One region of the Streptomyces sp. NPDC005303 genome, then DNA from elsewhere that is predicted to be linked to it. Evidence: riboswitches for the same ligand, from Rfam matches in the RefSeq annotation. Region 1 holds a riboswitch; the other holds the start of a gene.

What was found. Region 1 has a riboswitch for glycine ahead of gcvT (glycine cleavage system aminomethyltransferase GcvT). Riboswitches for the same ligand answer to the same signal wherever they lie in the genome.
Region 2: it holds a riboswitch for glycine, as region 1 does, so the genes downstream of both, gcvP (aminomethyl-transferring glycine dehydrogenase) here and gcvT (glycine cleavage system aminomethyltransferase GcvT) in region 1, are expected to answer to the same signal.

Annotation. Positions count from the first base shown of each region.
Region 1 is NZ_JBEXGM010000006.1:7,666-11,872, forward strand. Features, by position in the region: gene ABZT93_RS11395 (enhanced serine sensitivity protein SseB) at 17-814, opposite strand; gene ABZT93_RS11400 (AAA family ATPase) at 905-1,573, opposite strand; glycine riboswitch at 1,755-1,852, shown strand; gene gcvT (glycine cleavage system aminomethyltransferase GcvT) at 2,008-3,126, shown strand; gene gcvH (glycine cleavage system protein GcvH) at 3,225-3,602, shown strand; gene glyA (serine hydroxymethyltransferase) at 3,618-4,207, shown strand, end outside.
Region 2 is NZ_JBEXGM010000027.1:9,530-13,736, forward strand. Features, by position in the region: gene ABZT93_RS29940 (DNA polymerase IV) at 1-672, shown strand, start outside; gene ABZT93_RS29945 (PRC-barrel domain-containing protein) at 1,447-1,824, opposite strand; glycine riboswitch at 1,948-2,043, shown strand; gene gcvP (aminomethyl-transferring glycine dehydrogenase) at 2,219-4,207, shown strand, end outside.

The sequences.
Region 1 (4,207 bases):
CGCCCCGGCGGCAGGTCTAGTGGCCGTGCAGGTAGAAGGGCCGTACCTGCTCACGCATCCAGTGGCCCACCGGGTCGTCCGCCACGTCCAGCAGGACCAGATTGACCGGCCACCGCACCGGGGTCTGCCCCAGGGCCCGGCCGAGGGCGTCCATCGGCAGGGTGCGCAGGTCACCCTCCCACTGGGACAGCTCCACGCCCACGAACATGACGGGGTCGGCCGTCTCGATGGCGGCCAGGCAGCGGCGGGCCGTGCGGACCACTCCGGTGGCCGCGAACTCGGCGGCCGCGACCGCCAGGAAGTCGACCGGGTCGTCCTGCCAGTCCGGCTCGTAGAGCTTGACCCGGCCACCGGTGTTGGGCCCGTCCAGCGGGGTGCGGCCCACCCGGCAGAGGTCGGCGACGGCGGCGGGCGGGAGGGGGACGCCGACCACGCCGTCGGGGTTGACCGCGATGCCCACATGCGGGGGCAGCCCGCGGGCGAACTCGACCGCCGGGGCGATGGTGTACGACAGATGGCTGCCGACGACCTGGCGGAACTGCTCCTCGGAGCTGAAGACCGGGACGTACGCCTGGCCGGCGATCTCCAGGGTGGGCAGGTCGAGGGGGCCGCTGTGCGGACCGCCGCCGTTCGGCAGGGGGATCCAGACGAAGCTGCGGCCGAGCACCTCGATGATCCGGCCGCCCGCCGAGGGCATGCCGAGGGAGGCCGAGAGCACCTCCTCCAGCTCGTTGCCGGGCCATCCGCCGTGCGGATGGGGGTGCGGGTACGCCTGCCCTGGAAAGTCCGCGGGAAGATCCGCCGGGAAGTCCATCTGTCTGACCGCCTGCTGTGAACCGCTGTTGATGTGGCTGAAGGCTAGCGGGTGCGACGCGAAGGTGGCTCGGCCCGGAAGCCCGCAGCCTCAGCCCGTGAACCCGATCCGTCGCAGCACGGCCGCCGCGTCCCGGTCGATCAGCACCGCCGAACCGCAGCCCGGGGGCAGGTCACCGCGCTCCACGGAGCGGATCAGCCGGGCCGCCGCCCCCCGGTGCCGCAGGAAGGCGTACCGCGAGACGCCCCGGCCGCGCTCGCGCTGGCCCGCGAGCGCGGTGTCCGCGGTGACGTCGAGCAGCAGCAGATGCAGGGTGCCGCCCCGGCGCCGGGCGGCGCGGGCCAGCCAGCCCCGCACCCAGGCCTGTGTGCCGCAGTCGTGCACGACGACTCCCTCACCGGAGCGCAGGGCACGGCGCAGCCCGGCGTAGTGCGAGAGCCGGACCAGGGGGCGGTAGACGGCGTACGGCAGTAAGCGGGAGAGCCGGCCGTCCCAGCGGTCACGGGTGTCCTGGGAGTCGATCCGGATCCCCTGGACCGCCCGCTTCATCAGCGTGGACTTGCCGCTGCCGGGCAGGCCGGTGATGACGACGAGGTCCCCCGGGCCGAAGAGCAGGGAGTGCGGACCGCGGCCCCCGCGGTCGCGCAGGTCACGGACGACCGGGCGGGTGCCGCGGGCCTCGACGGCCGGGGCCGCGGACTGCTCGGGCAGCGCGATCGCCGAGGTCGTCGCGTACACCGTGGTCCTGTTCACCGTCATCGTCCTCCTCCGGGGTCGGGGTTCCCCTCCCCACCGAGCGTAAAGAGAAGGTAATGGATGATCTCTCGCGTTTCTGTACGCGTACCGCCACAACGCGGTTACAGAAGGAGGAGCAGATGCGGCCCTGCCGTCGGCGTCCGGGGCGTGCGATGATGTCCGCGCCAACTGCATACCGGCCGCTTGAATCCGCGCGGGAGAGTCCCGGGTACGTGTACCCGGGCGCCGAAGGAGCAAGTCCCTCCCTTGAATCTCTCAGGCCCCCGTTACCGCGCGGGCGAGGCACATCTGAAAAGCGGGCCGCCGACTCGAAGGCGGCCCCACCCAAGGTGCAAGCCATGTTCTTCATGGCGAACCTCTCAGGTTCCGATGACAGATGGGGAGGAACCACCTCGCCCGTCACACCCCTGTCCTGGGATCCTTGGAGACGACGTCCGATGAGCAGTTCTGAACCCCGTCGCACCGCGCTCGATGCCCTGCATCGGTCGCTCGGTGCGACGATGACCGACTTCGCCGGCTGGGACATGCCCCTGCGCTACGGCTCCGAGCGCGACGAGCACAACGCGGTACGCACGAAAGCCGGGCTCTTCGACCTCTCCCACATGGGCGAGATCACCGTGACCGGGCCGCAGGCCGCGCAGCTGCTGAACTTCGCCCTCGTCGGCAACATCGCCTCCGTCGGTGTCGGGCGGGCCCGCTACACCATGATCTGCCGGCCCGACGGCGGCATCCTGGACGACCTGATCGTCTACCGGCTCGGCGACACCGAGTACCTGGTGGTCGCCAACGCCTCCAACGCCCAGGTCGTCCTGGACGCCCTGACCGAGCGCGCGGCCGGCTTCGACGCCGAGGTGCGGGACGACCGGGACGCCTACGCCCTGATCGCCGTACAGGGACCGGAGTCCCCCGGCATCCTCGCCTCCCTGACCGACGCGGACCTCGACGGCCTCAAGTACTACGCCGGTCTGCCGGGCACGGTCGCCGGGGTGCCCGCGCTGATCGCTCGCACCGGGTACACCGGCGAGGACGGCTTCGAGCTGTTCGTGAAGCCGGAGCACGCGGTCGAGCTGTGGCAGGCGCTGACCAAGGCGGGCGAGGGCGTCGGACTCGCCCCCTGCGGGCTGTCCTGCCGGGACACGCTGCGTCTGGAGGCGGGCATGCCGCTGTACGGGCACGAGCTGTCGGCCTCCCTCACCCCCTTCGACGCGGGCCTCGGCCGCGTGGTGAAGTTCGAGAAGGAGGGCGACTTCGTGGGCCGTCAGGCCCTGCGCGAGGCCGCCGAGAACTTCAACCACGACCTGCCGCGCGTCCTCGTCGGCCTGATCGCCGAGGGCCGCCGGGTCCCGCGTGCCGGGTACGCCGTCGTGGCGGACGGTGAGGTGATCGGCGAGGTCACCTCCGGCGCCCCCTCCCCGACACTGGGCAAGCCGATCGCGATGGCGTACGTCGAGCCCGAGCACGCCGCGCCCGGCACCACCGGGGTCTGTGTGGACATCCGAGGCAGCCACGAGCCGTACGAGGTCGTGGCGCTGCCGTTCTACAAGCGCCAGAAGTAGCGGCGTAGGTGATGCTGAGCACGAAAGTCACCGCTCACGCATGCCCTCAGCAGTCCCCCATTCACCAGCACTCCCCCGCGTACAGGAGAATTCAGGCCATGAGCAACCCCCAGCAGCTGCGCTACAGCAAGGAGCACGAGTGGCTGTCGGGCGCCGAGGACGGCGTCTCGACGGTCGGCATCACGGAGCACGCGGCCAACGCGCTCGGCGATGTCGTCTTCGTCCAGCTCCCCGAGGTCGGTGACACGGTGACCGCGGGCGAGACCTGCGGCGAGCTGGAGTCGACCAAGTCGGTCAGCGACCTGTACTCCCCCGTCTCCGGTGAGGTCACCGAGGTCAACGAGGACGTCGTCAGCGACCCGGCGCTGGTGAACTCCGCCCCCTTCGAGGGCGGCTGGCTGTTCAAGGTACGCGTCTCGGAGGAGCCGGCCGACCTGCTCTCCGCCGACGAGTACACCGCCTTTTCCGCCGGCTGAGGAGTCGTACACCTGATGTCCGCACTGAACACGCCCCTGCACGAGCTCGACCCGGAGATCGCCGCCGCGGTCGACGCCGAGCTGGTCAGGCAGCAGTCCACGCTCGAGATGATCGCCTCGGAGAACTTCGCTCCGCTCGCGGTCATGGAGGCGCAGGGCTCGGTCCTCACCAACAAGTACGCCGAGGGCTACCCCGGCCGCCGCTACTACGGCGGCTGCGAGCACGTCGACGTGGCCGAGCAGATCGCCATCGACCGGGTCAAGGAGCTGTTCGGCGCCGAGTACGCCAACGTGCAGCCCCACTCCGGTGCCTCCGCCAACCAGGCCGCCCTGTTCGCGCTGGCGCAGCCCGGCGACACCATCCTCGGGCTCGACCTCGCCCACGGCGGTCACCTGACCCACGGGATGCGGCTGAACTTCTCCGGCAAGCAGTTCGACGTGGTCGCCTATCACGTGGACCCGGCGACCGGTCTGGTCGACATGGCCGAGCTGGAGAAGCTCGCCAAGGAGCACCGGCCCAAGGTGATCATCGCGGGCTGGTCGGCGTACCCGCGGCAGCTGGACTTCGCGGAGTTCCGCCGGATCGCCGACGAGGTCGAGGCGTA
Region 2 (4,207 bases), on a different contig from region 1:
ATGGCGCTGGCGCGGGACGAGCGGGCCGTGGTGGCGGAGCGGGAGGCGAAGTCGGTGTCGGTGGAGGACACCTACGACGTGGACATCCACGACCGGGTTCGGGTCGGGCTCGAGGTGCAGCGGTTGGCGGACCGGTGTGTGCGGAGGCTGCGGGAGGCCGGGCTGTCGGGGCGGACCATAGTGCTGAAGGTGCGGCGGTACGACTTCTCGACGCTGACGCGGTCCGAGACCTTGCGGGGGCCCACGGATGATCCCGCGGTGGTGCGGGAGGCCGCCCTGCGGTTGCTGGAGGGCGTGGACTCGACGGGGGGTGTGCGGTTGCTGGGAGTGGGGGTCTCCGGGCTTGCCGACTTCACTCAGGAGGATCTGTTCGCTCAGGCCGCAGGGAAGATCGTGGACCACGCTGCCGAGGAGGTGGCTGACGACGTCCCTGCTGAGTCGCGGGACGTGGTGGTCGAGCGGCGGTGGGTCGCCGGGCATGACGTGCGGCATGCCGAGTACGGGCACGGGTGGGTGCAGGGGAGCGGGCTGGGGCGGGTGACTGTGCGGTTCGAGACGCCGGGTTCGGAGCCGGGGCGGGTGCGGACGTTTCTTGTCGATGATCCCGCGCTGGAGTCGGCTGAGCCGTTGCCGTTGGTCGAGGTGCTGGGTTCCGGGCCGCACCGCCCGTGACGGGTTCTTTCTCGGGCGTGGGTGGCCCTTGTGGGAGTTGAGCGCCGTCGGCGGTCGGCGGGGCTGTGGTGGGTGGGGGTTGTGGCGGGGGTGGGGGTGACTGGAGGCCGTGCAGAGCTCTTGTCGTTGGGGTCCTGGAGGGGGCGCGGAGCACGTGTCGAGGCGCGGGTGGGGTCGACGAGGCGTGTAGCGGGTCTGCCGGGGCTGGGCGGGGCGGCGAGTCGTGTGGATCGTCCGGTGAGGCGGGGGCAGGGGACGGTGGGGCATTTAGGGCGGGTGGTGGGATGGGGCGAGGATCTGCTGGGCTGCACGGCGTTCCGGCAGGGCTGGCGCCGGGGCGATGGGCCTTGCGTCTCGTTGGGCTGAGGGCCGTGGGGTGACGCGCCGCGTGCCTGGGGCTCACGGTCGACGCCGAGTGCGCCGGCGTGGGCCGTCGTGCCGCCACCCGCACCTGGGGCGCGGTGGGGCGGGATGTGGACCGGGTGGTCGGCTTCGCTTTGCTATGGGGCCGTCGCGGCGTCGGTGTGGGCGGTCAGGTTTCGGCGTCTTTCGCGTCTGCCGGTTTACCGAAGTCCCGGTCCGGGGTGGGGGCGGGGTGTTGGCTGGGTGGTGGGCTTCCGGTTGTTGCGGGGGTGTTCGGTGCGTCGGCGTGGGCGGTCAGGGTTTGCTGTTTGTCGTGCCTGCTGGTTTGCCTAGGTCCTGGTTCGGGGTGGGGTGGGTCGGGTGGTCGGCTTCGGCTTTGCTATGGGGCCGTAGCGGTGTTGGCGTGGGCGGTCAGGATTCGGTGTCTGTCGTGCCTGCCAGTTTGCCGAAGTCGCGGTCCGGGGGTGCTGCTGGTGTGGACACGTGGAGGCCGTAGTGGTGGTAGAGCTGGAGTTCCTGGTCGGGGGAGAGGTGGCGGCCGACGCCGAAGTCGGGGGCCTCCTTGATGAGGGTGCGGTCGAAGGGGACGTGCAGGGTGCCGTCGACCAGTTCGCTCGGCTCCAGGGGGACGAAGGCGTCCCGGGAGAAGAGGCCGGTGCGTATGGCAGCCCATTCCGGCACGCCGGTCGCGTCGTCGAGGTAGACCTCGTCGATGGTGCCGATCTTGGTGCCGTTGCGGTCGAACGCCTTGCGGCCGATCAGGTTGCGCGGATCGATGTCGGTCTGCACGTGCCCTCCACTTGGTCGCAACTCATCCGAAGCGGTCGTAAGCACTACGAAAGAGCACATCGGGGTGTGCGGCCACTCGAAGACCCGTGCGGTGACCTCGCTGGTAGGCTTGCGAACGGCTGCTGACCCCGCGCGGGAGAGTCCTCCAGACACCATCGGAGGCGCCGAAGGAGCAAATCCTCCCCGGAATCTCTCAGGCTCACGTACCGCACGGACGAGGTCACTCTGGAAAGCAGGGCGGGTGTCGACGGCTTCCGCTCTCACCGACGGTGAAAGCCGGCGGCCTTCGGGCGGCCGGTGAAGCTCTCAGGTTGAGATGACAGAGGGGGAGGCCGCCGGGGTACCCGCGCCGGGGTACCCCTCGAAGGTCGTGTCAGACCAGGAGGCCTCCGCAATGACCGCCCATCGCATTCCGCTCTCCGAGCTCGAACAGGGGATTCCCTTCGAGCAGCGTCACATCGGCCCTGATCACGAGGCTCGGGCCAAGATGCTCGCGCAGGTCGGCTACGGCTCGCTGGACGAGCTCACGGCCGCCGCCGTGCCTGATGTGATCAAGAACGCCGATGCGCTGGAACTGCCCGGCGCGCGCACCGAGGCCGAGGTGCTGGCCGAGCTGCGGTCGCTGGCCGACCGGAACCAGGTGCTCGACTCCATGATCGGGCTCGGGTACTACGGCACCTTCACCCCGCCCGTCATCCTGCGCAACGTCATGGAGAACCCGGCCTGGTACACGGCCTACACGCCGTACCAGCCGGAGATCTCCCAGGGACGCCTCGAGGCTCTGCTCAACTTCCAGACCATGGTCGCCGACCTCACCGGGCTGCCGACCTCCGGCGCCTCGCTGCTCGACGAGGGGACCGCGGCGGCCGAGGCCATGGCGCTGTCCCGCCGCATGGGGAAGAACAAGAAGGGGCTCTTCCTCGTCGACGCCGACGTGCTGCCCCAGACCATCGCCGTGATCGAGACCCGTGCCGAGCCGACCGGCCTTGAGGTCGTGGTCGCCGACCTCAGCGACGGGATCCCGGCCGAGGTCGCCGGGCGTGAGATCAACGGGGTGCTCGTCCAGTACCCGGGCGCCTCCGGTGTCGTACGGGACATCAAGCCGCTCATCGACCAGGCTCACGAGCTCGGCGCGCTCGTGACCGTCGCCGCCGACCTGCTCGCGCTGACCCTGCTGAAGTCGCCGGGCGAGCTCGGGGCGGACATCGCGGTCGGGACCACGCAGCGGTTCGGTGTGCCGATGGGCTTCGGTGGACCGCACGCCGGCTACATGGCCGTGCAGGAGAAGTTCGCCCGCAGCCTGCCCGGGCGGCTCGTGGGTGTGTCCGTGGACGCCGACGGCAACAAGGCCTACCGGCTCGCGCTCCAGACCCGTGAGCAGCACATCCGCCGGGAGAAGGCGACCAGCAACATCTGCACCGCGCAGGTGCTGCTCGCGGTCATGGCCGGGATGTACGCCGTCTACCACGGGCCCGAGGGGCTCAAGGGCATCGCGCGGCGGACGCACCGGTACGCGAACATCCTCGCCGAGGGGCTGACGGCCGGTGGGGTCGAGGTCGTGCACGGGTCCTACTTCGACACGCTGACCGTGCGGGTGCCCGCGAAGGCCGCCGAGATCGTCTCCGCGGCGCGCCGGAACGGCGTCAACCTGCACCTCGTCGACGCCGACCACGTGTCCGTCGCGTGCGACGAGACCACCGCGCGGGCCCAGGTGGGTGCCGTGTGGAACGCCTTCGGGGTCGAGGCCGACATCGAGGCGCTGGACGCGGCCACCGAGGAGGCGCTGCCGGACGCGCTGCTGCGCGGCGACGACTTCCTGACCCACCCCGTCTTCCACCAGCACCGCTCCGAGACCGCGATGCTGCGCTACCTGCGCAGGCTCGCCGACCGTGACTACGCGCTCGACCGCGGCATGATCCCGCTGGGCTCCTGCACCATGAAGCTCAACGCGACCACGGAGATGGAGCCGGTCACCTGGCCCGAGTTCGGGCAGCTGCACCCCTTCGCTCCCGCCGAGCAGGCGCAGGGCTATCTGACGTTGATCCAGGAGCTGGAGGAGCGGCTCGCCGAGGTCACCGGGTACGACAAGGTGTCGCTGCAGCCCAACGCCGGTTCGCAGGGCGAGCTGGCCGGGCTGCTCGCCGTACGCGGGTATCACCGGGCCAACGGTGACGAGCAGCGGACCGTGTGTCTGATCCCGTCGTCCGCGCACGGGACCAACGCCGCCAGCGCCGTGATGGCGGGCATGAAGGTCGTCGTCGTGAAGACCGCCGGGGACGGCGAGATCGACGTCGAGGACCTGCGGGCGAAGATCGAGCAGTACCGCGACGAGCTGTCCGTGCTGATGATCACCTACCCTTCGACGCACGGAGTGTTCGAGGAG